Linked DNA regions of Hyalangium ruber. The protein of the gene in region 3 interacts with the protein of the main gene of each other region in a pairwise test. Links are inferred from orthologs where the notes say so. Each region holds a gene or a part of one and is shown on either strand. Other genes may lie near its edges. The genes, in order: ndk, SYV04_RS11710 and SYV04_RS05430.

The links.
Region 1: the proteins of SYV04_RS05430 (region 3) and ndk interact in binary tests that used the Escherichia coli proteins (3 or more experiments, as listed by UniProt). The link is inferred for Hyalangium ruber from one-to-one orthologs.
Region 2: the proteins of SYV04_RS05430 (region 3) and SYV04_RS11710 interact in binary tests that used the Escherichia coli proteins (3 or more experiments, as listed by UniProt). The link is inferred for Hyalangium ruber from one-to-one orthologs.

Annotation. Positions count from the first base shown.
Region 1 is NZ_JAXIVS010000015.1:171,325-180,875, forward strand. The notes cover bases 3,201-5,972. They hold ndk (nucleoside-diphosphate kinase), read right to left. Parts: upstream 4,923-5,972; coding sequence 4,479-4,922; downstream 3,201-4,478. Other genes in these bases: SYV04_RS34735 (hypothetical protein), read right to left, coding at 3,201-4,277; sucD (succinate--CoA ligase subunit alpha), read right to left, coding at 4,965-5,864; sucC (ADP-forming succinate--CoA ligase subunit beta), read right to left, coding at 5,876-5,972. Also shown: tRNA (guanosine(37)-N1)-methyltransferase TrmD, read right to left, coding at 1-640; ribosome maturation factor RimM, read right to left, coding at 640-1,173; SYV04_RS34720 (KH domain-containing protein), read right to left, coding at 1,170-1,463; rpsP (30S ribosomal protein S16), read right to left, coding at 1,484-1,741; dual-specificity RNA methyltransferase RlmN, read right to left, coding at 1,820-2,965; more of SYV04_RS34735, read right to left, coding at 3,063-3,200; more of sucC, read right to left, coding at 5,973-7,039; SYV04_RS34755 (serine/threonine-protein kinase), read right to left, coding at 7,175-8,698; SYV04_RS34760 (sensor histidine kinase), read right to left, coding at 8,809-9,551. UniProt on the Escherichia coli protein: Major role in the synthesis of nucleoside triphosphates other than ATP. The ATP gamma phosphate is transferred to the NDP beta phosphate via a ping-pong mechanism, using a phosphorylated active-site intermediate.
Region 2 is NZ_JAXIVS010000003.1:667,297-677,075, reverse strand. Bases 3,603-6,602 are described here. They hold SYV04_RS11710 (class I SAM-dependent DNA methyltransferase), read left to right. Parts: upstream 3,603-4,328; coding sequence 4,329-5,876; downstream 5,877-6,602. Other genes in these bases: SYV04_RS11715 (restriction endonuclease subunit S), read left to right, coding at 3,603-4,332. Outside these bases: SYV04_RS11720 (type I restriction endonuclease subunit R), read left to right, coding at 1-2,761; more of SYV04_RS11715, read left to right, coding at 2,758-3,602; SYV04_RS11705 (hypothetical protein), read left to right, coding at 6,795-7,304; SYV04_RS11700 (hypothetical protein), read left to right, coding at 7,706-8,404; SYV04_RS11695 (hypothetical protein), read left to right, coding at 8,667-8,879; SYV04_RS11690 (immunoglobulin-like domain-containing protein), read left to right, coding at 9,023-9,779. UniProt on the Escherichia coli protein: The subtype gamma methyltransferase (M) subunit of a type I restriction enzyme. The M and S subunits together form a methyltransferase (MTase) that methylates A-2 on the top and A-3 on the bottom strand of the sequence 5'-AACN(6)GTGC-3'.
Region 3 is NZ_JAXIVS010000002.1:72,308-81,854, forward strand. Bases 4,590-7,357 are described here. They hold SYV04_RS05430 (uracil-DNA glycosylase), read right to left. Parts: upstream 6,427-7,357; coding sequence 5,752-6,426; downstream 4,590-5,751. Other genes in these bases: SYV04_RS05425 (sensor histidine kinase), read right to left, coding at 4,590-5,594; chrA (chromate efflux transporter), read left to right, coding at 6,528-7,357. Outside these bases: gyrA (DNA gyrase subunit A), read right to left, coding at 1-520; SYV04_RS05400 (tetratricopeptide repeat protein), read right to left, coding at 670-1,416; SYV04_RS05405 (hypothetical protein), read left to right, coding at 1,602-1,805; SYV04_RS05410 (periplakin), read right to left, coding at 1,807-1,995; SYV04_RS05415 (coiled-coil domain-containing protein), read right to left, coding at 1,992-2,978; SYV04_RS05420 (acyl-CoA thioesterase), read right to left, coding at 3,022-3,825; more of SYV04_RS05425, read right to left, coding at 3,858-4,589; more of chrA, read left to right, coding at 7,358-7,766; SYV04_RS05440 (TadA family conjugal transfer-associated ATPase), read left to right, coding at 7,845-9,547. UniProt on the Escherichia coli protein: Excises uracil residues from the DNA which can arise as a result of misincorporation of dUMP residues by DNA polymerase or due to deamination of cytosine.

The DNA.
Region 1 (9,551 bases), on a different replicon or contig from region 3:
TCAGCGCCTTCCAGCGCCGCCAGCGGGCGATGCGCGCGTGGTCGCCGCACTGGAGCACCGCGGGCACCTCGGCGCCCCGGAACACCGGCGGCCGGGTGTACTGGGGGTGCTCCAGCAGCCCCTCCTCGAAGCTCTCGCTGACGTGGGACGCCTGGTTGCCCAGCACTCCAGGGAGCAGCCGCGCCACCGCGTCCACCACCGCGAGGGCGGCGATCTCCCCACCCGTGAGGATGAAGTCCCCCAGGGACAGCTCCCCGTCCAGGTGCGCCATCACCCGCTCGTCCACGCCCTCGTAGCGGCCGCAGACGAGGATCAGGCCCGCGGCATGATCCACCAGCTCCCGCGCCCGCGCCTGGGTGAAGGCGGGGCCTCGGGGGCTCATCAGCAGCACCTTGGCGCCCGGGTGCCGGGCCCGCGCCGCCTCGATGGCCGCCACCAGGGGCTCCACCTTCATCACCATGCCCGCGCCGCCCCCGTACGGGGTGTCGTCGGTGACGCGGTGCTTGCCCTCGGCGTACTCGCGGATGTCCGTGGCGGTGACGGCCAGCTTGCCCCGCTCCTGGGCCTTGCCGAGGATGCTCTGCCCCACGTACCCGGACACCATGCCCGGGAAGAGCGTGAGGATCTCCACCGGGTACATCAGCCCTCCTTGTCGCCCGCGTCCAGGAACTCGGGCGGGCGGATGACGATCTTCCCGCCCGGCATGTCCACCGAGGGAACGAAGTCATCGGCGAAGGGCACCACCAGCTCGGGCTTGCCCGGGGCGCGGATGACGAGGTTGGGCACCTCGCCGGTGGCCCACACCTCCACCACCTTGCCCAGCTCCTGGCCCGCCTCATCCACGGCGGAGAGGCCCACCAGGTCTCCCTGGAAGTACTCACCCTCGGCCGGAGGCTCCAGATCCTCGCGGTAGACGAAGACGGTGGAGCCCACCAGGGCCTCGGAGGCCTCGCGACCCTTCACCCCCTCGAAGGCGATGATGTCCTCCTTGGGGGTGGGCCGCACGGACTCGATCTTCAAGTCCCGCTCCTCGCCGGACTTGGTGCGCACGCGCACGCGCTCCACGGCGTCCAACGTCTCGGAGCCGGGATCGAAGGGGCGAACGGCGACCTCGCCCCGGATGCCGTGGGCCCGGGCCACATAGCCGAGCTCCAGCAGAGGGCGGGGCGTCACTGGGCGTCGGGGGCAGGAGGCGCCGCGGGAGCCGCGCCAGGGGCGGGCGCCGCGCGCCGATCGTCGAGGATCTCGAGACGGACCTTCTGCCCCTGCTTGTGCGCGGCGGCATTGAGCAGCGTCCGGAGGGCGTTCACGGTCCGCCCGTCACGGCCGATGACCTTGCCGACGTCCTCGGGGGCGACCTTCAGCTCATAGAGCCGGGCGCCGTCCACCTCGGACACACGCATGCCGACCTGGTCCGGCTGATCGACCAGGGCCCGCGCGAGATACGTAAGGAGTTGCTCCACGTCCGGTCAGCCCAGGGGGCTTAGGCCGCGGGAGGAGCGTTCTTGGCGGCGCGCTTGATGAGCTCGCCCACGGTCTCGGAAGGCGTCGCGCCCGTCTTCAGCCAGTACTGGAGCCGCTCCTGGTTGAACTCCACCTTGGGGGGGTTCAGGTTCGGATCGTAGGCGCCCACGGCCTCGATGAACTTGCCATCCCGGGGGTTCCGGGAGTCGGTGGCAACCACGTGGTAGTACGGCTTCTTCTTGGCGCCCGCGCGGGCGAGACGGAGGACAACGGCCATTTCGGATGCTCCAGATGAAAACAGCTGGTAAAAATTTGTGAACGAGGGCGCGCTATTAGCGTCCCTGCCTCGGGATTGTCAAGGAAGCTCGGTAGCTTGCGTCGGCTGCGAGGCATCCTCCCCGCTCCGATTGGCAAGCTGCCCACAGGCGCCGGCGATGTCCCGCCCGCGGTTCTGTCGGATGAAGGCGGCGATGTGACCCTCGGCGAGGATGGCGCGGAAGGTCTCCGCCCGCTCCTCCATGGTGGTCTGGAAGCCCAGGCCGGGGTTCTCGTTGTAGGGAATCAGGTTCACCTTGGCGGGGATGCCCTGGAGCAGCTCGATGAGCCGGTGGGCATCCTCGTCGCTGTCGTTGAAGCCCCGCAGCAGCACGTACTCGAAGGTGATGCGCCGGCCCTGGCGCAGGGGGAACTTGCGGCAGGCCTCCAGGAGGGCCGCGATGTTCCACTTGCGGTTGACGGGCATCGTCTTGCTGCGCTGCTCATCGGTGCTGGCGTTGAGCGAGATGGCGAGCTTGACGTCGGTCTCCTGCCCGAAGCGCTCGATCATCGGCACCAGGCCCACGGTGGAGACGGTGATGTGCCGGTGGGAGAAGTTGGGCCCCTCCTCGGACTGGAGGATGTTGAGCGCCGTCTTGAGGTTCTCGAAGTTGTGCAGGGGCTCGCCCATGCCCATGAAGACCAGGTTGGAGAGCGGGCGCCAGGTCTCCAGCTGCTCGTTCTTGCGGACCTCGCGGTTGACCGTGTGGACCTGCGCGACGATCTCACCGGGGGTGAGGTTGCGCTTGAGGCCCAGGGTGCCCGTCATGCAGAAGGAGCAGGCCATGGCGCAGCCCACCTGGGTGGACACGCACAGCGTCTTGCGGTCCTCGGAGGGCATGTAGACGGACTCGATGAAGCGCCCGTCGCGCGTCTTGAAGCGGTACTTGATGGTGCCGTCGATGGAGCGCTGCTCGAGGTCCTTGATCAGCGGGACGATCTCGGCGCGCTCCTTGAGCTTCTGGCGCAGGCCCTTGGACAGGTCGGTCATCTCGTCGAACGAGGTGACGCCGCGCTGATGGATCCAGCGGTAGACCTGGCCAGCGCGGAACGAGCGCTCACCCAGCTGCTCGGTGAGGAAGCGGGTGAGGCCCTCCAGCGTGAGGCTGGAGACGTCCACGAGCTTGGCCGGCGCGGGAGCCGGAAGCGGCGTGGTGTCGGGAGTGGTGAGAGCAGGCTCGGACATCTTCAGGTTCTAACGGGAGGTGTGGGGGGAGCCTTCCCACATCCCAGGCCGGTAAGTCAAAGGAAGGCTCGGCTCCTCCCCTGCTCCCCAGGAACCCTCAGTCCCGAGGCGGCCGGAGCCGCACGGAGATGCCCGTGGCGGGACTCCCGGTGACGGGGACGCCCCACAGCAGGGAGGTGGACACCAAGGGCTCGAGCACCTCCCCGCCCAGATGCTCCAGCAGGATGGTGTGGCGCTCGGGCGCATAGGTCGCCACGGCGATGAGCGACCCATTCCCCAGGGCGAACTTGTGGCTGAGGACAGGCGCGACCGACAGGCGCTGGCGCACCGGGAGGTCGATGAGCTCGAGGTCGGAGTTCAGGGACAGTGAGGCCTGCTCCACCAGCCCGGTGGCGGTCCACTCCATCCACTTCAGGCCGACGAACTCGCCTTCGATGAAGACAAACCTCGGATCTCCAACCCACAGCCCCTGGGGCTCGAAGCCCACGATGGTGCCGCTGAACTGCTGGCAGGGCTCGGACGTGCGCACGAAATGCCCTCCCTCCAGCCGGTAGGGACACACCTGATTCACGGGGGGAGTGCCCGGGCTTGGGGTGAATCGGGTGACGACGCCCAGCCGATCTCCAGACCGGATCAGGAGTCCCGGGGGACCGTCCTGGGTGAATGGGCTCTCGCGCTTCTCCCAGCCAGTTGGCCCCGTGGAGCTCAGCCCTGCCCCGCTGAAGGAGATGCGCTGGAGCACGGCGGAATGCAGCACCACCAACTCCTCCTCCGACGCGAGGAGGAACTCGGCGGCGCCATGGAAGTGCGCCAGGGTCGCGGTGAGCTCCAGGGCCACGCCCGTGTCCACGTAGCGCTGGATCTGGAGGGGCTCCACCACCCACACCACGTCTCCCGCGACCGCCAGCCGGCCATTCGGGAAGCTCTTGAGCACCGCGCCCTCGCGCGTGACGTTCGAGTCGCACACCCAGGCGCCCAGGCACGTGCGCTCCAGCGCATTGCACGTCTTCCCGTACTCGAGGCGAGTGGCCTTGGCGGAGCGGTCCCCCACCACCTGCAGCTCGAGCTGGTGGATGCCTCCAACGGGCTCGAACGCAGCGAGGATGTGGTGGCGGCCCGCCTTCGTCGGGGTGAACTCGACGATGGCGGAGGCCTTGGGCGACGTATTGAGAAAGGACTGGTGCCCCACCGGCAGGTTGTCCGGATCGGAGATCTCCACGGTGACCGAGGCGGGCGTGGGGACGGGCCCCTCACACGGGATGGCGACATGCGAGAAGATCCGAAGGTTCGCCAGCTTTCCCGCCATCGCCATCGCCCCGCTCGTGGGGGAAGACGTGTCCGGGGTCACGCAGGGCGATTCTTCCCCGCAGGCCACGAGCGTCCGCAGGGCCACGAGGAGCAGGAGGAGTCGACCGGGCTTCGCCATGGGGGCGATGGTCGCACAAAGCACAAGGCCCGGTCCCGCGCGGGGTGCGCGGAAGCCGGGCCTCGAGCTTCGACGGGGCGAGAGGGACTACTTCTTGCCCTTGTACTCGTACGAGTGGATCTCGGTCTCGCGGAAGAAGTAGGCGACCTCGTTCTTCGCGTTCTCCAGGCTGTCGGAACCATGCACCGTGTTCTGATCGATGCTGGTGGCGAACTCCTTGCGGATGGTGCCCGGGGCGGCGTTGGCCGGGTTGGTGGCGCCCATGATCTCGCGGTTGGCGGCCACGGCGTTCTCACCCTCCAGCACCATGAGCACCACGGGGCCGGAGATCATGAAGCTGACCAGATCCTTGAAGAAGGGCCGGGCCTTGTGAACGGCGTAGAAACCCTCGGCCTGCGCCTGGGACAGGTGCTGCAGGCGAACGGCAACGGGCTTCAGGCCCTTCTCCTCGAACTTGGAGATGATCTTGCCGATGATGCCCTTCTCCAGCCCGTCCGGCTTGATGATGGACAGCGTACGCTCGATGGCCATTGTCGTGGTCCTCGTTGAGTCTTGAGTGAAAGGTGGAAACAGCTAGCGCTTCTTCGGGGCGCCGCGCTTGAGCGCCTCCTGCAGAGTCGTACCCAGCTCGGTGGGGCTGGGGGCCATGAGGAAGCCCGCGGCCTCCATCGCCTTGATCTTCTCGGAGGCCGTGCCCTTGCCACCGGAGATGATCGCGCCGGCGTGACCCATGCGCTTGCCCGGGGGCGCCGACTGGCCGGCGATGAAGCCCGCGATCGGCTTGGTGAACTCGCGCGACACGTACTCGGCGGCGGTCTCCTCGGCGCTGCCGCCGATCTCGCCGATCATGATGACCGCGTCGGTCTCCGGGTCGGCGTTGAACAGCTTCAGGCAGTCCACGAAGTCGGTGCCGTTCACCGGGTCACCGCCGATGCCCACCGCCGTGCTCTGGCCCAGGCCGAGCTGGGTCAGCTGATGCACCGCCTCGTAGGTCAGCGTGCCGGAGCGGGACACCACGCCGATGCGGCCCGGCTTGTGGATGTGGCCCGGCATGATGCCGATCTTGCACTTGGCGCCCGGGGTAATCACGCCGGGGCAGTTGGGGCCGATCAGCCGCACGCCCGGCTTGCCCTGCAGGTAGCGCTTGGCCCGGATCATGTCGTTGACCGGGATGCCCTCGGTGATGGTGATGATGAGGGCCACGCCCGCGTCAGCGGCCTCCATGATGGAGTCAGCGGCGAACGGGGGCGGGACGAAGATGACCGAGGTGTTCGCGCCGGTCTGCTTCACCGCATCGGCCACCGTGTTGAACACGGGGACCTTCCCCTCGAAGTCGGTGCCGCCCTTGCCCGGGGTGACGCCACCCACCAGCTGGGTGCCGTACTCCAGCATCTGCTTGGCGTGGAACGAACCCGCCGAGCCGGTGATGCCCTGGCAGAGGACCTTCGTGTCGTTGTTGACGAGGATGCTCATGGTAGCGCTCTCTAGGCCTTGAGGGCGGCGACGGCCTTCTCAGCCGCCTGCCGCAGGTTGTCCGCGGGGGTGATGGCCAGGCCGGAGTTGCGCAGCAGCTCCTTGCCCTTCTCCACGTTGGTGCCCTCAAGCCGCACCACCAGCGGCACCTTGAGCTGCACTTCCTTCGCCGCGGCGATGATGCCCTCGGCGATGACGTCGCACTTCATGATGCCGCCGAAGATATTGACGAGCACCGCCTTCACCTTCGGGTCGGCGAGGATCAGCTTGAAGGCCGCCGTCACCTTCTCCTTGCTGGCGCCGCCGCCCACGTCCAGGAAGTTGGCCGGGTTGGCACCCACCAGCTTGATGGTGTCCATGGTGGCCATGGCGAGGCCCGCGCCGTTCACCATGCAGCCGATGTTGCCGTCCAGCGCGATGTAGGCCAGGTCGAACTCCTTGGCCTGCGCCTCGCGAGGATCCTCCTCGGCGATGTCGCGGTAGTGCAGCAGATCCTTGTGCCGGTAGAGCGCGTTCTCGTCGAAGTTCACCTTCGCGTCGAGCGCCACCACGCCGCCATCCTTGAGGATGACCAGCGGGTTGATCTCCACGAGGGAGGAGTCCGTCTCGACGTACATCTTGTAGAGCGCCGAGCAGAACTGGACGAACTTGTTCACCGTGGCGCCGGTGAGGCCCAGGCCGTAGGCGAGCTTGCGGCCCTGGAAGTCCAGGAAGCCCACCGCCGGGTCCACCGACTCGCGGAGGATCTTCTCGGGGTGATGAGCGGCCACCTCCTCGATCTCGACGCCACCCTCCTTCGAAGCCATGAAGGTGATGCGCGAGGTGGCGCGGTCCAGCGTCACGCCCAGGTACAGCTCCTGGGCGATGGCGAGACCTTCCTCGATGTAGAGCTTGTGGACCGTCTGGCCCTCGGGGCCGGTCTGGATGGTCTTGAGCTGCATGCCCAGCATCGCCTTGGCGAGGTCCTTCGCCTCGGCGGCGCTCTTGGCCAGCTTCACGCCGCCGCCCTTGCCGCGGCCACCCGCGTGGATCTGGGCCTTCACCACCACCACCGGCGTGGCCAGCTCCTTGGCAGCAGCCTCCGCCTCATTGGGCGAGAGCGCGAGGATTCCCCGGGGAGTGGGGACACCGTACTTCCGGAAGATTTCCTTGCCCTGGTACTCGTGGATCTTCATCGAGGCTCCGGCTGAATGGCGATGGCCCTGAAGCGCCAGCGCGGGCAGCCTCTTCGCCCAAGACGGCCCGGAGTGCAAGGGCGTTTGACAGGGCTGGGTTGCTGGTGACCCGTAGGGAGGTACGGCTCTACGGGCCTACCGAGGATCGGACGTCGGCTCTCGCGGCGGAGGGAAGAAGGGCATGTAACAGCTTCCCTGCCACTCGTAGGCGTACTCCTCGCATCCCTTACCCCTGGCGGCCAACTCGACCCAACACCCTCCTCGAATCGCCGCCATTCCCTTCGGACAGGGCGGGCGGCGTTGTCCCGCGAATGGCTCTTTGGGCATCTCGAGTGCCAGGTTCCTCGATGGCGCCGGCGCTCCACTGGGAGGCACGTGTGCGGTCAATGCCGTGTCGCCTAGAGAGGTGACACCTCCATCACGGGACTCTTCGACCGGCTCAGCATCCACCACCGCTGGAGGCGCACTGTTCTGAGGAGGATGCTCCTGCCACCGCACGCTCACGAGGATCAGTGCAAGCCCCAAGGCCGTGAGCGTGTGCCAAACACCCCAGCTCGAAGCGGGCACGGAGGGCGACCTACTCAGTACTGCCCCCTGAGCAGGGGCCTCCTGCCCGTGGGCCGACCGCACAGCAGGTGGTTCCTGCCACTGAGGATGGTGGCGCGGCGGCTCCACCCATACTCCCTCCTCTTTCTCCGTGGTCGACATGGACCTGTCGCCTTCGGGATTGAACAGCAGCACATCCGCCTCTGGCCCAGCACTCTCCGCCGCCTGCTCCAGCGCCTCTGCCGCCTTCTGGGCACTGCCCTTGAAGCGCTCCACGGGCGATACCGCCACAAGCCTCTGGATGATCGCCTCCAGTGCCGGGATCACCCGGTCGTTGATCGCCCTCGGCGAGCGCGGCCCAGGCCCACGCGGTTTCCACACCATGGAACCTGGCAGACTCGGGTCTGTAGGCGGAGGGTACCTGCCTGTCACCAGTCGGTACGCCGTAATTCCCAGAGCGAACAGGTCATCGCAGGTGTAGGCCTCGTAATGCGCGTCGGGATGACGGGCGAACAGTTGCTCGTAGGCCCACGCCTCGGGGCTGCGGTAGACAGGCGTCCCCGGCGGCAGCGGTGTTTGGGTGATCGTCGCCGCGCCGCGGTAGTCCCCTACTCCGAAGTCCGTGAGGAAGGCCTTGGCATCCTCCGGCCGCACCAGAACATTGTCGCCCTTGACGTCTCGATGCACAGCGCCCACCGCGTGCGTTGCCTCCAGCGCACGGGCCACCTGCGCGAGTAACCGCAACGTCTGGCGTGAAGTGAGGTTGTGCTCCTCAGCCCATGTGTACAGCGGCACCCCTTCCACCCAATCCATGACCAGATAGGGGAAGGCCCCGGCGGCGTGTTGCCACAAGCCACGTTCCTGAAACCGCGGAACGTTCGGATGTTGGATGCGCGCAAGCAGGTCCGCTTCACGCTCGAAACGCTCATCCCGCGAGCGGAGGGCCAGTTTGAGAGCGAATGAGCCTTCTGCCTCCCCGCCCACGCGCTCCACTCGGTAGACAGCGCCATACGTGCCGATGCCGCGCCAGCCCTTCACCCGCCACGGCCCCACCAGTGTCTCCACGGGCAGGGAGGCTGGGTTCAGTTCCAACCAGGGCCGCGTTGTCTCCATGGGCATCCTCTCCGAGAGAGAGCGGACGGCCTCGCCCGCTCCGCACGGTACCCTACCTCATGGGTGGACCCGCAGGCACCCTCCCTATCTGGTTTGGTGCCTCCATACCGTCAAGGCGCCGCGTCACCCTCCAGGGCCGGCATCCGGCAATGCCCCTGGAGGCGCACCTTCAGGCCTGGAGCGTTGTTCCCAAGCGTGATGGAGAGGTCGTGGAGGTTGGCGATGGCCGACACCAGGCCCATCCCCAGCCCGCTGCCCGGGTCGGTGCGGCTCGCATCCAGCCGGTAGAAGGGCTTGAAGATATGCGGATACTCGGCGGTGGGAATGCCAGGGCCCGTGTCGGACACGGTTGCTGTGAACTCCCCGTTCGCCCCCGCTTCCAGCCCCAGGTGGATCGCACTGCCCTTACCACTGTGGCGCAAGGCGTTCTCCACCAGGTTCGCGAAGAGCTGCATCAGCAGATTCCGGTCGCCGTACACATAGATCCACGGAGCGATCTGCTCCGTGAGGCGCTGGCCGTTGTCCTCCGCGACGGGCCCATAGGCGTCCACGAGCGTCTCCAACACCTCCGAGAGGCAGAGGATCTCGAAGCCCGCCTTCCGTGAACCGGACTCCACTTCGGCGATCCGCAGCAAGGCGGTGAATGTGTCCAGGATGGCGTCCAGTTGCTGCAAGGCTTCGTTCCGCAGCGTGTCCTGCGGCGCCTCCACGCGCATGGCCTCCAGCTTCTGTCTCAAGTGCCCCAGCGGCGTCCGCAGGTCATGGGCGATGCTCGTGCTGACCTGCCGCACGTTCTCCAGCAGTTGTTGGATCCGATCCAACATGCGGTTGATGACCGCTGCGAGCAGGTCCA
Region 2 (9,779 bases), on a different replicon or contig from region 3:
CAAGGCCGATTACGCCCTCTATGTTGCCGGGAAGCTGGCCGGTGTCGTCGAGGCCAAGAAAGAAGGCACCCTGCTCACCGGCATCGAGGTGCAGTCGGAGAAATACGCGCGCGGCGTGCCCCCCCTCATCCCCGCCCACGTCGTCCCGCTGCCGTTCCTCTACGAGAGCACGGGCGTGGAGACGCAGTTCACCAACCGCCTGGATCCGGAACCCCGCAGCCGCCGCCTCTTTCACTTCCACAAGCCCGAGACACTGGCCGAGTGGCTCGACCCAGAGCAGAACCCACCCCCGCTGCTCCCCCTCAAGAACGGCAAGCCCGCGCCACGCAGTCTTCTGCCCTCCTCCCTGCGGCTGCGCCTCCGCCAGATGCCGGACGTCGAGCCCAAGGGCCTCTGGCCCGCCCAGCTCAAGGCCGTGCGCAACCTCGAAGCATCTCTGTACGCCGACAAGCCGCGCGCCCTCATCCAGATGGCCACCGGCTCCGGGAAGACGTTCACCGCGGTCAGCTCCATCTACCGGCTCATCAAGTTCGGTGGAGCCAAGAGAGTCCTGTTCCTCGTGGACCGCGCCAACCTCGGCCGCCAGACGCTCAAGGAGTTCCAGCAGTACGTCACTCCTGACGACGGCCGGAAGTTCCACGAGCTGTACAACGTCCAGCACCTCACCTCGAACAAGCTCGACCCGGTGGCCAAGGTCTGCATCGCGACCATCCAGCGCGTCTACTCCATGCTCTCGGGCCAGGAGCTGAAGGAAGATGACGAGGAAGTCTCCGCCTTCACCACGCTTACCGACTTGAGCACCCAGCCGCTCGCGGTCCCCTACAACCCCAGCATCCCCGTCGAGTTCTTCGACTTCCTGTGGACCGACGAAGCTCACCGATCCATCTACAACCTGTGGCGCCAGGTGCTGGAGTACTTCGACGCGTCCCTCATCGGCCTTACCGCGACGCCTTCCAAGCAGACCCTCGGCTTCTTCCACCAGAACCTCGTCATGGAGTACGGCCACGAGGCCGCCGTCGGCGACAGCGTGAACGTGCCCTTCGACGTGTACCGCATCCGTACCCGTATCACCGAGGGCGGCTCGAAGGTGGATGCGGGTCTCTTCGTGGACAAGCGCGACCGTGAGTCCCGGGCCGTCCGGTGGCAGAAGCTTGACGAGGACCTGAGCTACTCCGCCAGCCAGCTCGACCGGGACGTGGTGGCGGTGGACCAGCTGCGCACCGTCATCCGCACCTTCAAGGACCGGCTCTTCACCGAGATCTTCCCCGGCCGCAAGGAAGTCCCCAAGACGCTCATCTTCGCCAAGGACGACTCCCACGCCGACGACATCGTCCGCGTCCTCCGGGAGGAGTTCGGCAAGGGCAACGCGTTCTGCGAGAAGATCACCTACCGCACCGGGACCGCTCGCATCGTCACGAAGAAGAAGGGGCCCGGCGGCAAGGAAGTCGAAGAAATCACCTACAAGTCCACCGGCATCAAGCCCGAGGATCTGCTCTCCTCATTTCGTAACTCCTACAACCCGCGCATCGCCGTGACGGTGGACATGGTCGCCACCGGCACCGACATCAAGCCGCTGGAAATCGTGATGTTCATGCGCACGGTGAAGAGCCGCAACTTCTTCGAGCAGATGAAGGGGCGCGGGGTCCGCGTCATCAGCCCGAGTGACCTTCAGTCGGTGACGCCCGACGCCCCCGCCAAGACGCACTTCATCCTCGTAGACTGCGTGGGCATGTGTGAGAGCGACTTCGTCGATACTCGCCCGCTGGAGAAGCACCCCGCGGTGGCCTTCGACAAGCTGCTCCAGGTGGTGGCCGCCGGTGGCACGGACCACGATGTCATCTCCTCGCTGGCCAGTCGCCTGGCCCGGATGAATCAGCGGTTGGGCAAGCCCGAGAAGGAGCGGCTCGCTGGGTTGGCCCACGGCAAGTCGCTGGAAGAACTGGTGGGCGGGCTGGTGGAGGCGCTGGATCCGGACAGGCACGTCGAGGCGGCGCGGGTGGCCAACAAGCTGCTCACCGGAGAAGAGCCCACGGCGGCGCAGGTCTCCCAGGCGGCGGAGGTGGCTATTCGGGCGGCGGTGGCTCCGCTGGCGGCGAACCCGGACTTGCGCAACGAGCTCGCCTTCATCAAGCGCAGCTTCGAGCAGACGCTCGACACGGTCAGCGTGGACACGGTGCTGGGAGCGGGCTTCGACGCCGCCGCCACCGAGAAGGCGCGTGGGCTGGTGCAGTCCTTTGAGAAGTATATCGAGGAGCACAAGGACGAGCTCACCGCCATCCAGGTGCTGTACTCACAGCCGTACGCGAAGCGGCTCACGTTCAAGGATATCAAGGCGCTGGCCGAGGACATCAAGGCCCCGCCCCGGACGTGGACGCCCGAGGCGCTCTGGCGCGCGTACGAGACGCTCGACAAGGCGAAGGTGCGCGGGGCCGGTGGCCAGCGGCTGCTCACGGACATCGTGTCGCTGGTGCGCTTCGCGCTCCACAAGGATCGGCAGTTGGTGCCCTTCACGGATCAGGTGGAGGAGCGGTTCCAGAACTGGCTTGCCCAGCAGGAGAACCGGGGGCGGAAGTTTTCTGACGAGCAGCGCCAGTGGCTCGCGCTCATCAAGGACCACGTCGCCGCGAGCTTCAGGATCGAGAGGGACGATTTCGAGGACGTGCCCTTCAACCAGAAGGGCGGGCTCGGGCGGGTCCATCAGGTGTTCGCGGGCAAGCTCGATGAGCTGCTCGAAGAGCTGAATGAGGTGTTGGTGGCATGAGCGAGAACGATCTGCCTGCAAATTGGATCCGCGCTTCGCTGTCTGATCTGGGGACTTGGGCTGGAGGGGGCACACCCTCCAAGTCCGAGCCAAGCTTCTGGCATGGGTCGATTCCGTGGGTCTCGCCGAAGGACATGAAGACGGAGTTCATTTCCGACACGGAAGATCACATCACGCCGACAGCAATCGAGCAGTCGGCGACCCGACTGATACCGGCTGAGTCGGTTCTCGTCGTGACTCGAAGCGGCATCTTGGAGAGAACTCTTCCAGTCGCGACCACCAAGAAGCCGGTTACGATCAATCAGGATCTCAAGGCGCTGACGCCACGCGAAGGAGTTCGGGCAAGGTACGTCGCTCTTGGGCTCAAGGCGTTCGAGCAGCGCATTCTCAAAGACTGCACCAAGTCCGGGACGACGGTTGCAAACGTGGAGTTCGCGTCTTTTCTCCGGTTTGAACTGCCGCTTGCACCGACCGAGGAACAAGATCGAATTATTGCCGAGGTCGAGAAGCAGTTCACCCGGCTCGACGCCAGCGTCGAGGCACTCAAGCGCGTACAGGCCCAGCTCAAGCGCTACCGAGCCTCGGTCCTGAAGGCCGCGTGTGAGGGGAGGCTGGTTCCGACCGAGGCCGAACTTGCACGCCGCGAGAAGCGCGACTACGAGCCCGCCGATAAGCTCCTCGCTCGCATCCTCAAGGAGCGCCGTGCCCGCTGGGAGGCCGACCAGCTCGCCAAGATGAAGGCGGCCGGGAAGCTTCCCAAGGACGACAAGTGGAAGGCGAAGTACGTCGAACCTGTCGCCCCTGAAACCTCTGGTCTGCCTTCGTTACAGAGTGGCTGGACGTGGTCAACAATCGACCAGTTGAGCTCAGTGGTAACCAAAGGGTCTTCCCCAAACTGGCAGGGCTTCGACTATTGCGCCTCGGGCGTCTTGTTTGTACGGAGTCAGAATGTTGGCTGGGGGTCGCTTCAGCTTGACGAACGTGTCTTTCTTCCACACGCGTTTAACGAGAAGGAAAGCAGGTCGGTACTGGCCGACGGCGATGTTCTCCTCAACATAGTGGGGGCATCAATTGGACGGGTAGCACTCGCCACGACCGAGCTTGCTGGAGCGAACATCAATCAGGCAGTAGCACTCATTCGACCCGTCGTTCCCTCTCTTGGGGCCTACGTTCTTCGCTACTTGCTTTCCCCTCTCGCCCAACAGTACATCCATCGCGAGAAAGTTGATGTCGCGCGGGCCAATTTCAGTCTCGCTGACGTATCAGAGATGCCCGTTCCGCTGCCTCCTCTCTCGGAACAGCAACGAATCATCTTCGAGGCGGAAAGCAGACTCTCCGTTGGTGATGCGATCGAACTCACTCTCATGTCGAATGAGACTCGCGCTACCCGCCTGCGACAAGCGGTCCTAAAGACTGCTTTCGAGGGCTCGCTGGTTCCTCAAGACCCGCGGGACGAACCCTCCTCAAAGCTCCTTGAGAGTATCTCTGCCGCCGTGGAGAACAAGTCCCTAACCAAACAGGGCCGAGTCAAGCAGACCACCGCTGTCCCCAAAATGAAGGCAACACGATGAGCAACCACTCGGCTCAAATCGTCCAGAAGCTCTGGAACTACTGCGATGTCCTCAGGGACGATGGCCTCTCCTACGGAGACTACATCGAGCAACTCACGTTCTTGCTTTTCCTCAAGATGGCCCACGAGCAGACCCAGGCTCCATGGAACCGTCCATCGCCCGTCCCCAAGGGCTTCGACTGGCCCAGCCTGATGAGCAAGGAGGGCGACGCGCTCGAAACCCACTACCGCCGCCTGCTGGAGAATCTAGGCAAGTCGAAGGGGACGCTGGGGCTCATCTTCCGCAAGGCCCAGAACAAGGTTCAAGACCCGGCGAAGCTCCGCCGCCTCATCGTAGACCTGCTGGACCGCGAGCAGTGGTCGAGCCTCGACGCCGACGTGAAGGGGGACGCCTACGAGGGCCTGCTGGAGAAGACGGCCACCCAATCCGGGGCCGGGCAGTACTTCACCCCGAGAGCGTTGATCCGCGCCATCGTGGACGTGGTGCAGCCCAAACCGGGGGAGACCCTCGTGGACCCGGCCGTTGGTACCGGTGGTTTCCTGCTCGCGGCCCACGACTACATTGCCAGGAACAACAGGCTCGACAAGGACCAGAAGAAGCACCTCAAGCTGGAGGCGCTGCGGGGGTGGGAGATCGCCGATACGCCCGCCCGTCTATGCACGATGAACCTGCTTCTCCACGGCATTGGCGGGGATGAGACTCCCATCGTTGTAGTGGATGACGCCATTCGCAGCGACCCGGGCAAGCGGTGGAAGATCGCGCTCTCCAATCCGCCCTTTGGCCGCAAGTCCTCCGTTACCGTCATCAACGATGAGGGCGAGCAGGAGAAAGAGGCCCTCACCGTCGTGCGCGACGACTTCTGGGCGTCCACGAGCAACAAGCAGCTCAACTTCGTGCAGCACATCAAGACGCTGCTGGAGGTGAACGGGCGGGCGGCGGTGGTGGTGCCCGACAACGTGCTCTTCGAGGGCGGAGCGGGGGAGACGATTCGCCGCAAGCTGCTCCACGAGTGCGACGTGCATACGCTGCTGCGGTTGCCGACGGGCATCTTCTACGCGCAGGGCGTGAAGGCGAACGTGCTGTTCTTCGAGAAGAAGCCAGGCCGGGAGAAGCCGTGGACCGAGAAGCTCTGGGTCTATGACTTGCGCACGAACAAGCACTTCACGCTGAAGACGAACCCGCTGAAGCGGGCGGATCTCGACGAGTTCGTTGCCTGCTACCTGCCGGAGAACCGGCACCAGCGCAAGGCGACGTGGTCCGAGAAGAAGGCTCCGGAGGGGCGCTGGCGCTCGTATGGGTACGAGGAACTGCTCCAGCGGGACAAGGTGAGCCTGGACATCTTCTGGCTCAAGGACGAGTCGTTGGAGGACTCAGCGAACCTGCCTGCTCCAGATGTCATTGCCGGGGAGATTGTGGACGACCTGCGTGCGGCCCTGGAGCAGTTCGAGGCGATCCAGACGGACCTCTCGCGCATAGGTAGAACTGGGGCACGTTCAAGAGCAGGGGGCGGGAGCCGAGGGACCGAGGAGGCTCGCGAGGACTGACCTACTCGGCCAATGTCACAGGGCTTCAGGAGCAGTTCGAGCACATTCGGGCCGGGCGAGTGGCCACTTCCAACTGGTTGGAAGTAGCGAGCGGGCCTCGGTCCCGGCTGAACTGTCCGGGGATGTAGACGGTTTTCGGCACATCGCCGGGGTCCTCCAACGGCCAGTCACCGCGCTTGCCCGCCGCCGTGTAAGGACAATGACGTCGTCTCCTCCTAAGCAATACCTCTGAGCAGAGTGCCAACACCTGCTCAACCGAGTGGAGTAGCATGGCCTGGCCCAACCCGCGCCGATGCGTCGGCTGGGTCGGTGTGTACGCAACCTGTCCAGAGACTTGCGATAACTCCGATCAGGCAGGTTCTTCCCGGGAGGCCCCGTGACGCTGGCCGGAGATGCTTGGCGTGCTACCTGTGCTCTCGTGCTACGCACGATCCTCATCGGTGCGTTGGGCTGTAGCTCGACGCAAGCCGCTTACCGGGGCACAGGCGGATCAGGCTCCGCGGATGGCGTCGCCGAGCGGTGGGATGCGATTGCGCAGCGCAGGGACTCCATCGCGCAGGCCGCACCTTGTGGTCCGACAGACAGCACCGTCTCGTGCTGCTTCAAACAGCATCCGGGTAATCCTGAGCGGTGTGGGGCGGTAGACCCCATGAAGGTGCCCACGCGGTCCCCAAAGCAGGCCCCCCGGCCCGATCCGCAACCACTTCCGCCGCCTACGAGTGCGGCTCCCCCAGACAAAAGGAAGAGGGAAGAGGAGTGCCGCCAATACTGGCTTCAGTGCGTCGCGCTGGGCGGCGAATACGAGAAGCGCGGGCAGTACGGGCGGAGCATCTGCCAGTCCTGTTACGACGTTTGTAAGGCGAACGGCTCTTGGCCCGAGAAGGTCAACGACTTTGAGTGTCTCGGAGGCTACTAGGCGTGGCCCGCTTGCGTTGGGAGTGGTGGAACGAGGTGGCAGAGGCCCGCCAGTGGCTCTGCTTCGGGATGATTCACGCTGAAGTGCCTTTTGACGCCTACGTGGCGGCGCTCAAGGACCTCGAGCGGCAGTTTGCACGAGAGGCACGAACCCCCGCCGAACGTCTGCACCTCAAGCGGCTGACGGCGGAGGATGCTGTACAAGCGGCGTTCGACCAGGATCGCCCCTGGAAGGACTTTGGCCCGTGGTTGCGCAAGCTCAAGCGGCTGGGCTTTCCGAATCTCTGGAGTCGCTTTCACATCTCGTGCCTTTACGTACAGTCCTTGCCGAACTTTCCGGAGCAAGCCCGGGACGCCTTCGCCATGTTGGCGGACACAGAGCGTCGGGTGTTGAGGTGCAGCAAAGAGCGCTCTTCGCGCCAACAGATGCTGGACGGGATTGCACATGCCCGGCGTGAGGCCGCGAGCCACGGCATCCTCGGCGAGAGGCCACTTCCAACTGGTTGGAAGTGAAGCTCCGCGCTCGGCTCCAGTTGGGAGAGGCGGCGAGAGGCCACTTCCAACTGGTTGGAAGTAACGATCGGGCCCTGGGCCTGGCTGCACAGTCCGGGAACGTGGACGGTCTGTCCCAGCAGCGGCGGGAGTTCATCCCTGTGAATTCGGTGAGTTACAACAACGCCCCAGCGATTGAACTGCGGCTCTGCCTGCGTAAGCCAGCGGCACTCCAATGCTTTTTCGGACCGTCTCAAAACGTGGACGGTGCGTCCGCGCGCACGGACGGTCCCTGGCGGCTGTTCTCGTAAGCACCCGTTTTCTCAGGGCCCCCAGAGTTGGCCCGCAGTGTGCTCTAGGGCTGCGCGGCCACATGGTCAATCGGCCGGGACGCATGGTGCGTCTCAGGGGGAGAAGCAGTCATGTTCAGTCTGTTGAAGTTCAAGGAGCCCACCACCACGAGCGCCGCCGCCGCCGCCGCCATCCCGGAGGGCACGACGCTGCAGCAGGTGCGCGAGGAGCTGCTCGGGCTGATGGCCCAGGAGCACACCAACCACCACCGGATGGGGCAGCTCTACAACTACATCGTGAAGGAGAAGCTGGCGGAGGGGGCCGGCTTCAAGGACGCCCGGGATTACCTCAGCCAGCACCTGGCGGACTTGTCGCAGTCGTCCCTGAGCATGTACGGGGCGGTGGCCGCCGCCTTCAGCGAGCCTGTCACGCGCCGCTTCGGCGTCACGTGCCTGTACCTGCTGCTGACGTACAAGGAGGCGGCGGACCTGGAGGTGAACCACGCGGAGCCGGGCAACACCCTCATCGAGGTGCCGGACGACAAGGGGCAGGTGACCGCCAAGCCCTTCTCGGCGTGCAGCGTGGAGCAGATGCGCAAGGCGATCCAGCGCAGGCGCAAGCCCTCCTCCAGCAAGCCCTTGCCTGCGGAGGCGGTGGCAGTGGCGGAGCAGTACCACAAGGCGGTGGCAAGCCGGTTCCCGCAGGGGGTGCTCGTCAAGGTGCAGGTGCGCAACCAGAAGGGCAAGGCGGTGCTGGACTTCAAGGGCATCCCCGTGGAGCAGGTGAGCCAGCTGCTCGAGGCGCTGAAGGGGCAGCTGCCCTCGGTGTGACGGGTGGAGTAAACGCCCGGGGCATGAGCCTCGGTGAATGAAAGCAGTGGCGGCCCTCTACCTGGAAAGCGCGGAGGGCCGCCGCTGTGTTGGTGAGAGAGCCCATGCCCAAGCGATTCTTCGAAGCTCGCGGACGATGTAATTGATCCCCGTGGACGGTGGAGGGCCAGCCGGATCAGTACCTCATCCTCGTGGCCACCCGCATCATCCGCTGTATTGATGAAAAGGCGTCCCGGATCAACTCTGGACGCACGAGGACGGAGTGCCTCACAAGGTCGGTCAGTATTTCTCCGTGCGGGACATGGGCATCGAGAAGGCCAAGGCGGGAAGCGCCCAGGCGTTTCGTTGCGAGGGGTGGATGGGCCCGCTGCTCGTCTCCGGGGAGATCAAGGACGCGGGCCGCGCCCCGTTCCGTCGTACTCACGGGCAGGGCTGGCGAGTCGCCGTTGCTCTACGTGGCGCCGGGCACCGTTGAAGTCCCATCCGCACATGCCGCGGTCCGTCATGCTTCTGGCACAAGAATTTGAAGCCATTCTTCATTTTTCTTCCCAAACCAGTTGTTGATTGAAGCTCCATAGACGTATCATTTCGCAGCCTCACCGACAGGAGCCTCCATCCATGATCCCTCTCCCGTTGCCTTTTGGCTTTCCCTCTCTGCGTCTTTCGCGGTCGAAAGACAGCCTTGCCAAGATGCTGCTGGCTGTGAGTCTTTGTGGGCCTCTGGCCGCGAACGCCACCCCCATTACCGTGGAACTGGAGCCCATCGATGACGCGATGGTGACCTCAGCGATGCCCTGGACCAATTACGGAAGCCAGACAGGCTTTGCGGTGTCGCCGGTCTGGCCGATGGCTGGCGTCGACTCCTCACGCGAGACCTTCCTGAAGTTCGACCTGAGCGGCATTCCCCAGAACTCCCAGGTGCTCTCCGCCAGGCTTCGGGCTACGGCGCACGATGGTTTCGCCTATGGGGGCGATGGCAACGTTTACACACATTTCGTGCCGGACGACTCATGGAGCGAGGGTTCCCTCATCTGGCTCAACAAGCCCGCCGTTTCGGGAGCGCCCGTGGGCTCCTGGTGGCTTTGGTATGACGTTCGCCACGTACAGCCCCGGCCGGAGCAGCTTGGCAGCACCGAGACCGTGGTGCTCGCTTCCCTGGTTCGGTACCAGGCCGAGACGGACAACCTCTTGAGCCTGCGGCTGAGCTCGCCAGGGTACGAGACGTTTTATTACGCGTCTGAATACCCCGATGCCAGCAAGCGCCCCAAACTGGAGATCCGCTACGAGCCACCGGCGTGTGAGCTCATTCGGCCTCCGCCCACGCTGACCCTCCGAGGCAGCCAGGAAATGATTCTGCAGTGCGGCATGAGCCCCT
Region 3 (9,547 bases):
TCACGAGCGGCTCGGTCAGCGAGTCGTCGTAGTTGGGACCGAAGTCGACGGTCTCCTTGTCGATGTCCGCCAGCAGCTCCTCGGTGAGGCGGTCCATGCGCACTTCGGTGTAACGCATGGCGGCCGGTGAATCGCCGTCCACGCTGCCGAAGTTGCCCTGCCCGTCCACCAGCAGGTAGCGCAGGCTCCATTCCTGGGCCAGGCGCACCATGGCGTCATAGACGGAGGCGTCGCCGTGGGGGTGGTACTTACCAATCACGTCACCCACCACGCGGGCGCTCTTCTTGTACGCGCGGTTGTGCGTGTTCCCCAGGTCGTGCATCGCATAGAGGATGCGGCGATGCACCGGCTTGAGGCCGTCACGCACGTCGGGCAAAGCGCGCCCGACGATGACGGACATGGAGTAGTCGAGATACGAGCGGCGCATCTCGTCTTCGATGTTGACGGGGATCAGTTCGCCGGCGCCTCCCGGTGGGGGAGCGGGGGGCGTTGCCGGCTTGTCAGTGGTGTCGTCGGCCATGGACTCTGGAGGTTGTAGAAGGCTGTAGCCGGGCCCGCCTCGAGGGGGCTTTGGCCCGGAGTGGGAGTGTTCGTAACCCCCGGTTTTCCCTGCGTCAACAGGGGAAACAGGGGGGTGTTGGCAGGGCAGCCCGGCCGAGGGGCAGCAGGCTAGGCGACGCTCTTGGGACGCAGGGGGGCGGCGAGCCGCTCCGCCTCGGTTCCAACGGGACCTTCAGGGTCCAACGACTTGGCCTTCTCGAAGGCGGCGAGGGCCGCCTCGCGCTCGCCCTTGAGCTTGAGGGCCACGCCCACGTTGAGGTGCGCGCCCGCGTTGTCGCGGTCCATCGCCAGGGCCTCGCGGAACAGGGTGAGCGCCTGGTCCACGTCACCGGACAGGAGCGCCTCCTTGCCGGCCTGCACGCGCTTTTCAGCGTCGTTGATGAACTCCACCTGGAACACGCTCTTGCCCACCACGTTGGCGATGAGGGCGCGCAGGATTCCGCCCCAGTAGAACGTGAGGCCCTCGGCGGCGACGACGGCGGCGATGGGCAGGTCGGGCAGCAGTTGCTTGCCCCGGAACTTGAAGCGGACCTTGGTGTAGCGGCCCTTGTTGGCCCAGTGGACCATCTCGCCCTGGAGCTTCTTCAGGCCCTCTTCCACGCGCTTGGGGTCGATCTCGAAGGGCAGCGCGCGGCCCTTGTCCACGGGCTCTCCGGCGGGCAGCGCCTTCTGCGCGGGAGGGAGCTCGGCCACGGGCTCGGCCTCCAGAACGGGCGGCTTGGGCGGCGCCACCACCTCCGGGGGAACCGCGCGCCGCACGGCCTTGGCCGGAGGTACCGGCGGCCGCTTCGGAGCAGGGGTACGGGAGGGCTTCTTCTTCGCCGGGACCTTGCCGCGGGGTGCGCTCTTCGCCATGGCTCTACTCTACCCTGGCCTACGCCCCGTGGAGCGCCCCATTGCGCGCGTATTCCCCGAGAGCGGAGCGAGCAGGCACGGACTCCGCTCCACCCACGTGGGAATACGTTTCAATGGAGCCCCCCGCTTGCCCTCTCCGCCGTGCGGCCCAACCGTACACAGACACCGCTTCAGGGGAGGAAGCCATGACCGACAATTCCAAGCTGCGGAAAGGCTACGGAGGCACCAGCGAGCAGCGCCAGCGGGGCCTGCAGGGAGACTCCTTCTCGGAGAACGCCCCGCGCGAGCCCGAGGAGCTGGACGCGGCGCGCGGGGCTCCCGACAACAGCGGGCACGTGCTCACCGTCCACCCGCTGGAGTCCGATGTGGAGCCCGAGGGCGGCCGCTGACTCACCCTTCCACCTTCTCGATGCGGGTACGCAGCCGGGTGGCCTCGCGCCGCGCCTCCTCCAGGGCGCGGTGCAGCGCCTTCTGCTCCCGGGCGTGCGCCGCCCGCTGCTTGTCGAGTTCGGCCCGCGTCTGCCGCAGCTCCGCCTCGACCTGCGCCAGCTTCTCTCGCAGCGCGCGCGCGTCGCTCATGGCCAGAGTCCTTCCTGGACCGCCTGGTGCAGCAGCTCGCCCAGCAGCTCCTGCCCCCGGTCCTCGTCCACCAGCGGCAGGCGGAAGCGCGGCATCCGCATGAAGCGCTCGTCCACCACCACCTGGGGCGCACCCCGCCGCAGCTCCTCCATCACCCGCTGGAGGCTCTCGAACCCCGACAGCCCGCGCCCACTGCCCAGCCCGCTGAAGCGGGTCTCCAGGGAGAAGGCCGCGCGCACCCCGTCGCCGTAGAGCCATAGGAACTGCTCGATGTGGTCGTGCTTCACCTCCACCATCTTGCGCACGCGGTCCCCGTCCGCGTCGTAGGTCTCCTCCACCTCGGACTCCACCGTGGTGGTGATTCTCCGGCCGCGAATCAGCAAGCGCAGCTGAGGGTAGAGCACCCGCTGGCGCTCCTTCCGGGTGCCCTCCAGGTCCACGCCCTCCGCGTCCAGCGTGAACCGCCGGACCGCCATCAGGCCACTGGCCAGGCGGTGTGGCACCGCGGAGCTCACCGCCATGAAGCCCTCGGCCCGCAGCGCATCCCGCAGGGCCTGGGCCTCCGGGAGCGGCAGCCGTGCCAGCACCGTCGGCAGCAGCGGCGCGAGGCGGAAGCGCACGTCGACCGGTGAGAGCTTCAGCAGCTCCGCCAGCTTCGGCAGGGCCTCGTTCAGCGAGGCGGGCGATTGGACGAGCGCGACCAGCGCGGTGCCAGGCCCCGCGGACAGCGCGCGCTCCGGGAGCACCGAGGCCGCCAGCCGGGCCCCCTCTTCATCCGCGCGCAGCGCCCGCTCCCGCGTCTCCAACAGGGTGAGGCGGCCCCGCAGCTCCAGCACCTGCCGCCGCGCCTCCTCCAGCTCCTGCCCCAGCGACTCGCGCTCGCGCGCATGGTGTACGCGCAGCTTCTCCAGGTGCTCCTTCGTCCGGCGAAGCTCCGCCTGGGCTTTCTCCAGCCTGTCACGCAGCGCGCGGCTCTCGCTCATCCCACCCCGCACCCTATCGCGACTCCGCCTGCCTCGCGGCGCCTCAGCCGAGCACGGCGATGAGCTGTCGGCACTGGGCGATCAGCTCCCCGTCCTCGCTCCACAGCTCCTGGAAGTCCTCCGCGAAGCCCTCGCTCGCCCACCGGGAATAGCCCGTGCGCAGGTACTGCGCGCCCGCCCGTTCACCGGGCCGGGGCAGCGCGTGGAAGAAATGCACCGTGAAGTCCACGCTGGCCACCGGGCGCACCTCCTCCATCGTCGCCAGCACCGAGGGCGGGTACGCGTCCAGCAGCCCCACGCAGAGCGCCGCGTCCAGCACCAGCGCCGGCCCCTTGGGGCGAATCCATCCTCCCGTGCGCGGCTCTCCGCCGGAGTACGGCGCCGCGCCCACGCAGAAGCGGTACTCGAAGAACTGGCAGAAGGTGGGCATCGGCACGTCCTCGGGCACCGGCGCCACCTGCTCGGGGGCCGGCACCTGGGGCCGCTTCGCGTCGAGGTAAACGGGCGTTCCCGCGCGCGGAATGCCGAAGGTGGCGCTCGCCACCGCCACCACGCCCGAGGCGTTCTCCACCCGCGCCGTGGCGTGGGTGACGAGCTTGCCCGCGCGCTCCACGCGCACCTGCAGCCCCGCCTCGCCCTCCACCGCGGGCGCGCAGAAGTGCAAGGTGAAGGAGCGCACCGGCCGCCGCGCATCCGCCACCGTGTGCTCGAGCGCGCGCATCAACTGTCCCCCCACCACGCCCCCGTAGGCCCCGCGGCCCTGGTACCAGGGCGCGTCGAAGCGGGTGCGGTAGCGCCCCTCTCCCAGAGGCGTGACGTGGGTGGCGGCGAGGAACGGTGCGGTCATGGCGCGCCGCACCCTACCAGCATGACTTGCGCTCAGGCGCCCGAAGGCGCGGGCCCCTCCTGGAGCCGGAGCGGCAGTTCCACGGTGAAGAGGGAGCCTCGCCCGGGCTCGCTCTCCACGTGGATGTGGCCTCCCATGGCGTCGACGATCTGCTTGACGATCCACAGCCCGAGCCCGAAGCCGCCGTAATGGCGCTCGCTGGCCAGCCGCTCGAAGCGCTGGAAGAGCCGCGCCTGGCTCTCCGGAGCGATACCAATGCCCTCATCCCGCACGGCCATGCGCGCCATCCGCGCGTCCGCTTCGACACGGACCTCGATGGGGCGCCCGCGCCCGTACTTGATGGCGTTGGACACCAGGTTCTGGAGCACCTGCTCCATGCGCAGCCGGTCCCAGTACCCCATCACCGTCTCGGGCATCTCCAGGCGCAGCTCGCAGCCGGCGCGCGCCAGGTCATCCGAGAAGCGCGGGGCGAGCTCCCTGGCGAGCAAGACGAGGTCCACGTCCTCGCACTCCAGGTGGAGCTTGCCTTCACTGATGCGCGACACATCCAGCAGCTCGCGGACGAGCCTGGACAGCCGCACCACCTGCCGCTGCACCGACTGGAGCTTCGCATCGACGGTGTCCAGGGGCAGCGGGCCCTGAGCCGCCCGCTTCAGCGCCCGCTGCAGGGCCTGCACGTTCAGGTTGAGCGAGGTGAGCGGCGTGTTCAGCTCGTGGGAGGCAACCGAGAGGAACGAGTCACGCGCCCGGATGGCCTCCTGCGCCTGCTTGTAGAGCAGACCATTGTCCAGGGAGGTGGCCGCGCGCCGGGCCAGGTCCTGCGCCAGGCGCAGGTCCTCCGAGGTGTAGCGGCGCAGGGTGTCCCCATAGACGAGCGTGAGCGCCCCCAGCGTCCGGCCCCGGTTGTTCAAGGGCACGATGAGGCACGAGCGCAGCCCGAGCTCCCGGGTGTCCCTGCGCTGCACGGGGTCGGGGATCGACTCGATCATCGCGTCGGTCAGCTCGGGAATGAACTCCGGGAGGCCCGTGCGCAGCACCTTGCCGATGCCCCCTGGCTCGTCGAGGCTGACCGGATACTTCTCGTGGAACGCGGTGGCCTGGGCGATGCGCTCCGGCTGGATGTGGTCCAGGGCCACGCGCCGCACCCGCCCCTCGGGGGTGAGCACGTCCACCGCGCACCAGTCGCCCAGCGTGGGGATGCTCAGCCGCGTCAGGGACTGGAGGATCTCATCATGGTCCAGCGAGGAGGCCAGCAGCTCACTGGCCCGGGCCAGGAAGGCCGCGCGCTGCTCGGCGCGCCGCGTCTCCTCGAACAAGCGCTCGGTGTGGGCCGAGTACTCCGAGCGCTCGATTTCGATCCACTTCTGCGCGGTGATGTCCCGGCAGAAGACATGGATGCGGTCCCCGCTGAGGAACAGGCGGTTGGCGAACCAGCGGTTGTGCTCCGCGACGTGGTGTTCGAACTCCTCGGCGCGCCCGGTCTGGACGAGCCGCAGGAAGGCCTGCTCGAAGGGTCCCTGCCGCGCTTCCGGAAAAACGTCCCACAGGACGCGGCCCAGCATCTCCTGTCGCCCCTTACCGAAGAGCCGCTCGGTGGCGGCGTTGAGGTAGAGGTAGGTCCCATCGCGCAGGAAGACGGCGACGCTCTCCTCCATCTGGTCATACAGCGCGACATCGATGCCGCTCAGGCCACCGCCACTCGGAGTGCCTTCGGTCAGGCTCGACAGGGTCGGAAGCTCGTTCACGCGTGGTGTGCTGGAAAGCGACATGGCCTCTCCCAACCGACCCTTGAGGCACCCATGCACCCCCACGCCTCAGAGCAAGAGCAAGCTGGACATCCTGCTTCAGCACGGCAGCGGCGCCAGCCTGATCCAAAGGACAATCACCGCCCGAGTGTTCGTCAGCGTACAGGCCCGAGGTACCCTTTCAGCCAGGCAGCCGCCAGTCGATGGGCTGCTGGCCGCGCAGCATGAGCGCCTCGTTGATGCGGCTGAAGGGGTGGCTGCCAAAGAAGCCCCCCGCCGCTGACAGCGGGGAGGGGTGCGCCGACTCGATGATGACGTGTCGCGCCGTGTCGATGAGCTTCTTCTTCTTGCGCGCGTAGTTGCCCCACAGCAGGAACACGACCTGCTCGGGCCGAGTGCCCACCGCGTGGATGACGGCGTCGGTGAAGGCCTCCCAGCCCTGGCCCGCGTGGCTGTTGGGCTCCGAGGCGCGCACTGTCAGCACGGCGTTGAGCAGGAGCACCCCCTGCCGCGCCCACGGGACCAGCGAGCCGCTCGCGGGCGGGGGCAGGCCCAGATCCGCCTGCAGCTCCTTGAAGATGTTCACCAGCGAGGGCGGCGAGGGCACTCCGGGCTGTACCGAGAACGCCAGCCCGTGCGCCTGTCCCGGCCCGTGGTACGGGTCCTGGCCCAGCACCAGCACCCGCACCCGCTCGTACGGCGTGAGCCGGAACGCCGAGAAGAGATCCGCCTCCGAGGGGTAGACGGTGTGCTGCTGGCGCTCCTCGGCCACGAAGCGCTCCAGCACCTGGAATGACGGCGCCGCCAGCGCCTCCGTCAGCACCTCGCGCCAGTCGGCTGGCAGGTTCTCCCGCATGCGCCCTCCCTTACGCGTCACATTCAAGCATGCCTACGTGGCGGGTTGGGTGGAAAGTGGAGCAGCGTTGGCTGGCGGGCATTGGAGCGCGGAGCGTATATGTGGACACCGTGGATTCCTCCGAGGCTCCCGCCTCCCTCGAGCCTGAGCCGCGCGTCCCCGCCGAGCCCCTGCCGCGCCTCTTCTGGCGCTTCCTGCGCTTTGGCCTGCTGGCCTGGGGTGGCCCCATCGCGCAGATCGCCATGATTCGCCAGGAGCTCGTCGAGGAGGAGAAGTGGGTCAGCCCCGCCCACTTCAACCGCACCCTGGCCCTCTATCAGATCCTCCCCGGCCCCGAGGCGCATGAGTTGTGTGTGTACTTCGGCATGCTCGCCCGGGGCCGCGTGGGCGGACTGCTGGCCGGCCTGGGCTTCATGCTCCCGGGCCTGCTGCTCATGCTCCTGTGCTCGTGGCTCTATGTCCGTGTAGGGCTCGACTCGCCCTGGGTCCGGGCCGCGTTCACCACCGTGCAGGCCGCCGTCGCCGCCCTCATCGTCCGCGCCGTCCACCGCATCGGCGGCCATGCCTTCACCCGCCGCTCCCTGCTCGTCATCGCCCTGCTCGCCGCGGTGGCCCAGCTCGTGGGCGTTCCGTTCTTCCTCACGCTCGCCTGGGCGGGCCTGACCGCCGTGCTCCTCCACGCCGGCTCGCGCGGGGCGGCCGTGGCGCTCACCGCCGGGTGCGCTCTCGCCGCCGGCCTCCTTCTCACCTTCGTGTCGCCCGAGAGCGCCGCGCCGCTCGCCGCTTCCCCCGCTGGAGCGCCGCAAGGCGTCCTCTCCCTGCTGGGCTCCGGGCTGCGCACCGGCCTGCTCACCTTTGGGGGCGCCTATACGGCGATTCCGTTCCTCCAGCGGGACGCGGTGGCGCGCGGCGGGTGGATGACCGATGCGCAGTTCCTCGACGGGCTGGCCCTGGGCGGGGTGCTGCCCGCGCCGCTCATCATCTTCGGCACCTTCGTGGGCTACCTCGGCGGTGGCCTGCCCGGCGCGCTGGCCATGACCGCGGGCATCTTCGCTCCCGCGTTTGGCATGACACTGCTGGCTCACCACCCGCTGGAGCGACTGGTACACCACCCGCGCGCCCGCATCCTGCTCGACGGCGTCACCGCCGGCGTCGTGGGTCTGATTGGCGGCACCGCACTGCCCCTGCTGCGTGCCGCCGTGGACGATGTGCCCACCGGGCTCGTCTTCGCCGGCGCCCTGGTCGTCCTCTTCCGCGCCAAGGCCCGGCTGGCGCCCATGGCCGTGCTCGCGGCGGCGGCCCTCGTGGGCCTGGGGGTACACGCATTCAGTGGGATGTAGGTCGGTTCCCTAGCAGCCAGGGGACCGTGGGCGGGTTCTTGGGTTCATGGCACCGCTCGCGCTAGCCTTGGTCCCGCCATGTCGATGTATTCCGAGTCACTCCGCGCCTTCCTGAAACCGGTCCTCCAGTACCTGGACGACCCGTCGGTGTCGGAGATCATGATCAATGGGCCCACGGACATCTGGATCGAGCGCAAGGGCCGCGTCTTCAAGACCGATGCCGCCTTCTCCGAGGAAGGTCTGCTCGGCGCCGCGCGCAACATGGCCCAGTTCGTCGGCCGCGTGCTCAGCGACGAGCGGCCCCGCCTCGACGCGCGCCTCCCCGACGGCAGCCGTATCCACGTCGTCATCCCGCCGATTGCCCGCAAGGGCACCACCATCTCGATCCGCAAGTTCTTCAAGGACAAGCTGACGATCGACGCGCTCATCAAATACAAGTCGATGACGCCGCAGATGGCCCGCATCATCGACGCCGGCATCCACACCAAGCTCAACATGCTGGTGTCCGGCGGTACCGGCTCGGGCAAGACGACGCTGCTCAACATCGTCTCCTCGCTCATCCCCGACGACGAGCGCATCCTCACCATCGAGGACTCGGCCGAGCTCCAGCTCAACCAGTCCCACCTGGTGCCCTTCGAGAGCCGGCCTCCGGACAAGTTCGGCAAGGGCGGCGTGGACATGGGAGACCTGCTCCACTCGGCCCTGCGTCTGCGTCCCGACCGAATCGTGGTGGGCGAGGTGCGCGGCGGCGAGGCCTTCTACCTCATGCAGGCGATGAACACCGGCCACGGCGGCTCGCTGGCCACCTGCCACGCCAACACCCCCACCGACACCCTGCGCCGCATCGAGTCGCTGTGCCTCATGTCCGCCGTGGAACTGCCCATGGTGGCCGTGCGCGCCCAGGTGGCGAGCGCCATCAACTTCATCATCTGCTGCGAGCGTCTCCACGACGGTAGCCGCAAGACGATTGCCCTGTCCGAGGTGCTGCCCCTCAACGAGAAGGGCGACTACCGCACCCAGGACATCTTCGTCTTCACCCCCGTGAGCAAGGACGAGGACGGCCACATCCTCGGCTACCACGCGCCCACCGGCATCATCCCCACCTTCGTCGGCAAGGCGCGCGCGTACGGCTTCACCGACCTGGACGAGAGCTTCTTCGACCCGGCCACCTATGGCGTGCCGCCGCCGCCCACCTTCCAGGTGGGCTCGACGTACGAGGTGCGCTGGGCCCCCTCGCTCAAGCACCGCCAGGAGGGCCGGCCCGACCCCGCCGAGTACAAGAAGAACTGGATCGACTTCGAGAAGAAGCTCCAGGAGGAGGCGCGCCAGTCCAAGGAGGGCCAGCCACCCGCGGCGCTCCCGGCCTCGCCGCCCGTGCAGGTGCAGGTGCCCGCGAGCCTCCCCGCCGGCATGGCCAAGCCCGCTCCGGCTCCCGCCGCCGCCAAGCCCGCTCCGGCCCCTGTCGCCGCCAAGCCCGCCGCCAAGCCCTCGGCCGATGCCCTCTCCGACGAGGACAAGACGCCGCCGCCCACCCGCAACCCCTTCGCCCGCGCCGCCTCCGAAGAGGACGAGCTCGAGGCCCCGCCCGACGAGGTGCCCACCAACGCGGGCGTGCTTCCCAAGGACGAGCCCCGGGTCGAGGTGGCCGAGGATCTGCTCGCGGAGGCCGTCCCCGCGCGAGGCGCGACCTCGACTCCGCCGCGCCGCCCCATGCCCCCCGCCGCGGCCCCGCGCCCGTCCAACCCCTCCGCCAACGCCGTGCGCCCGGCCAACGCCGTGCC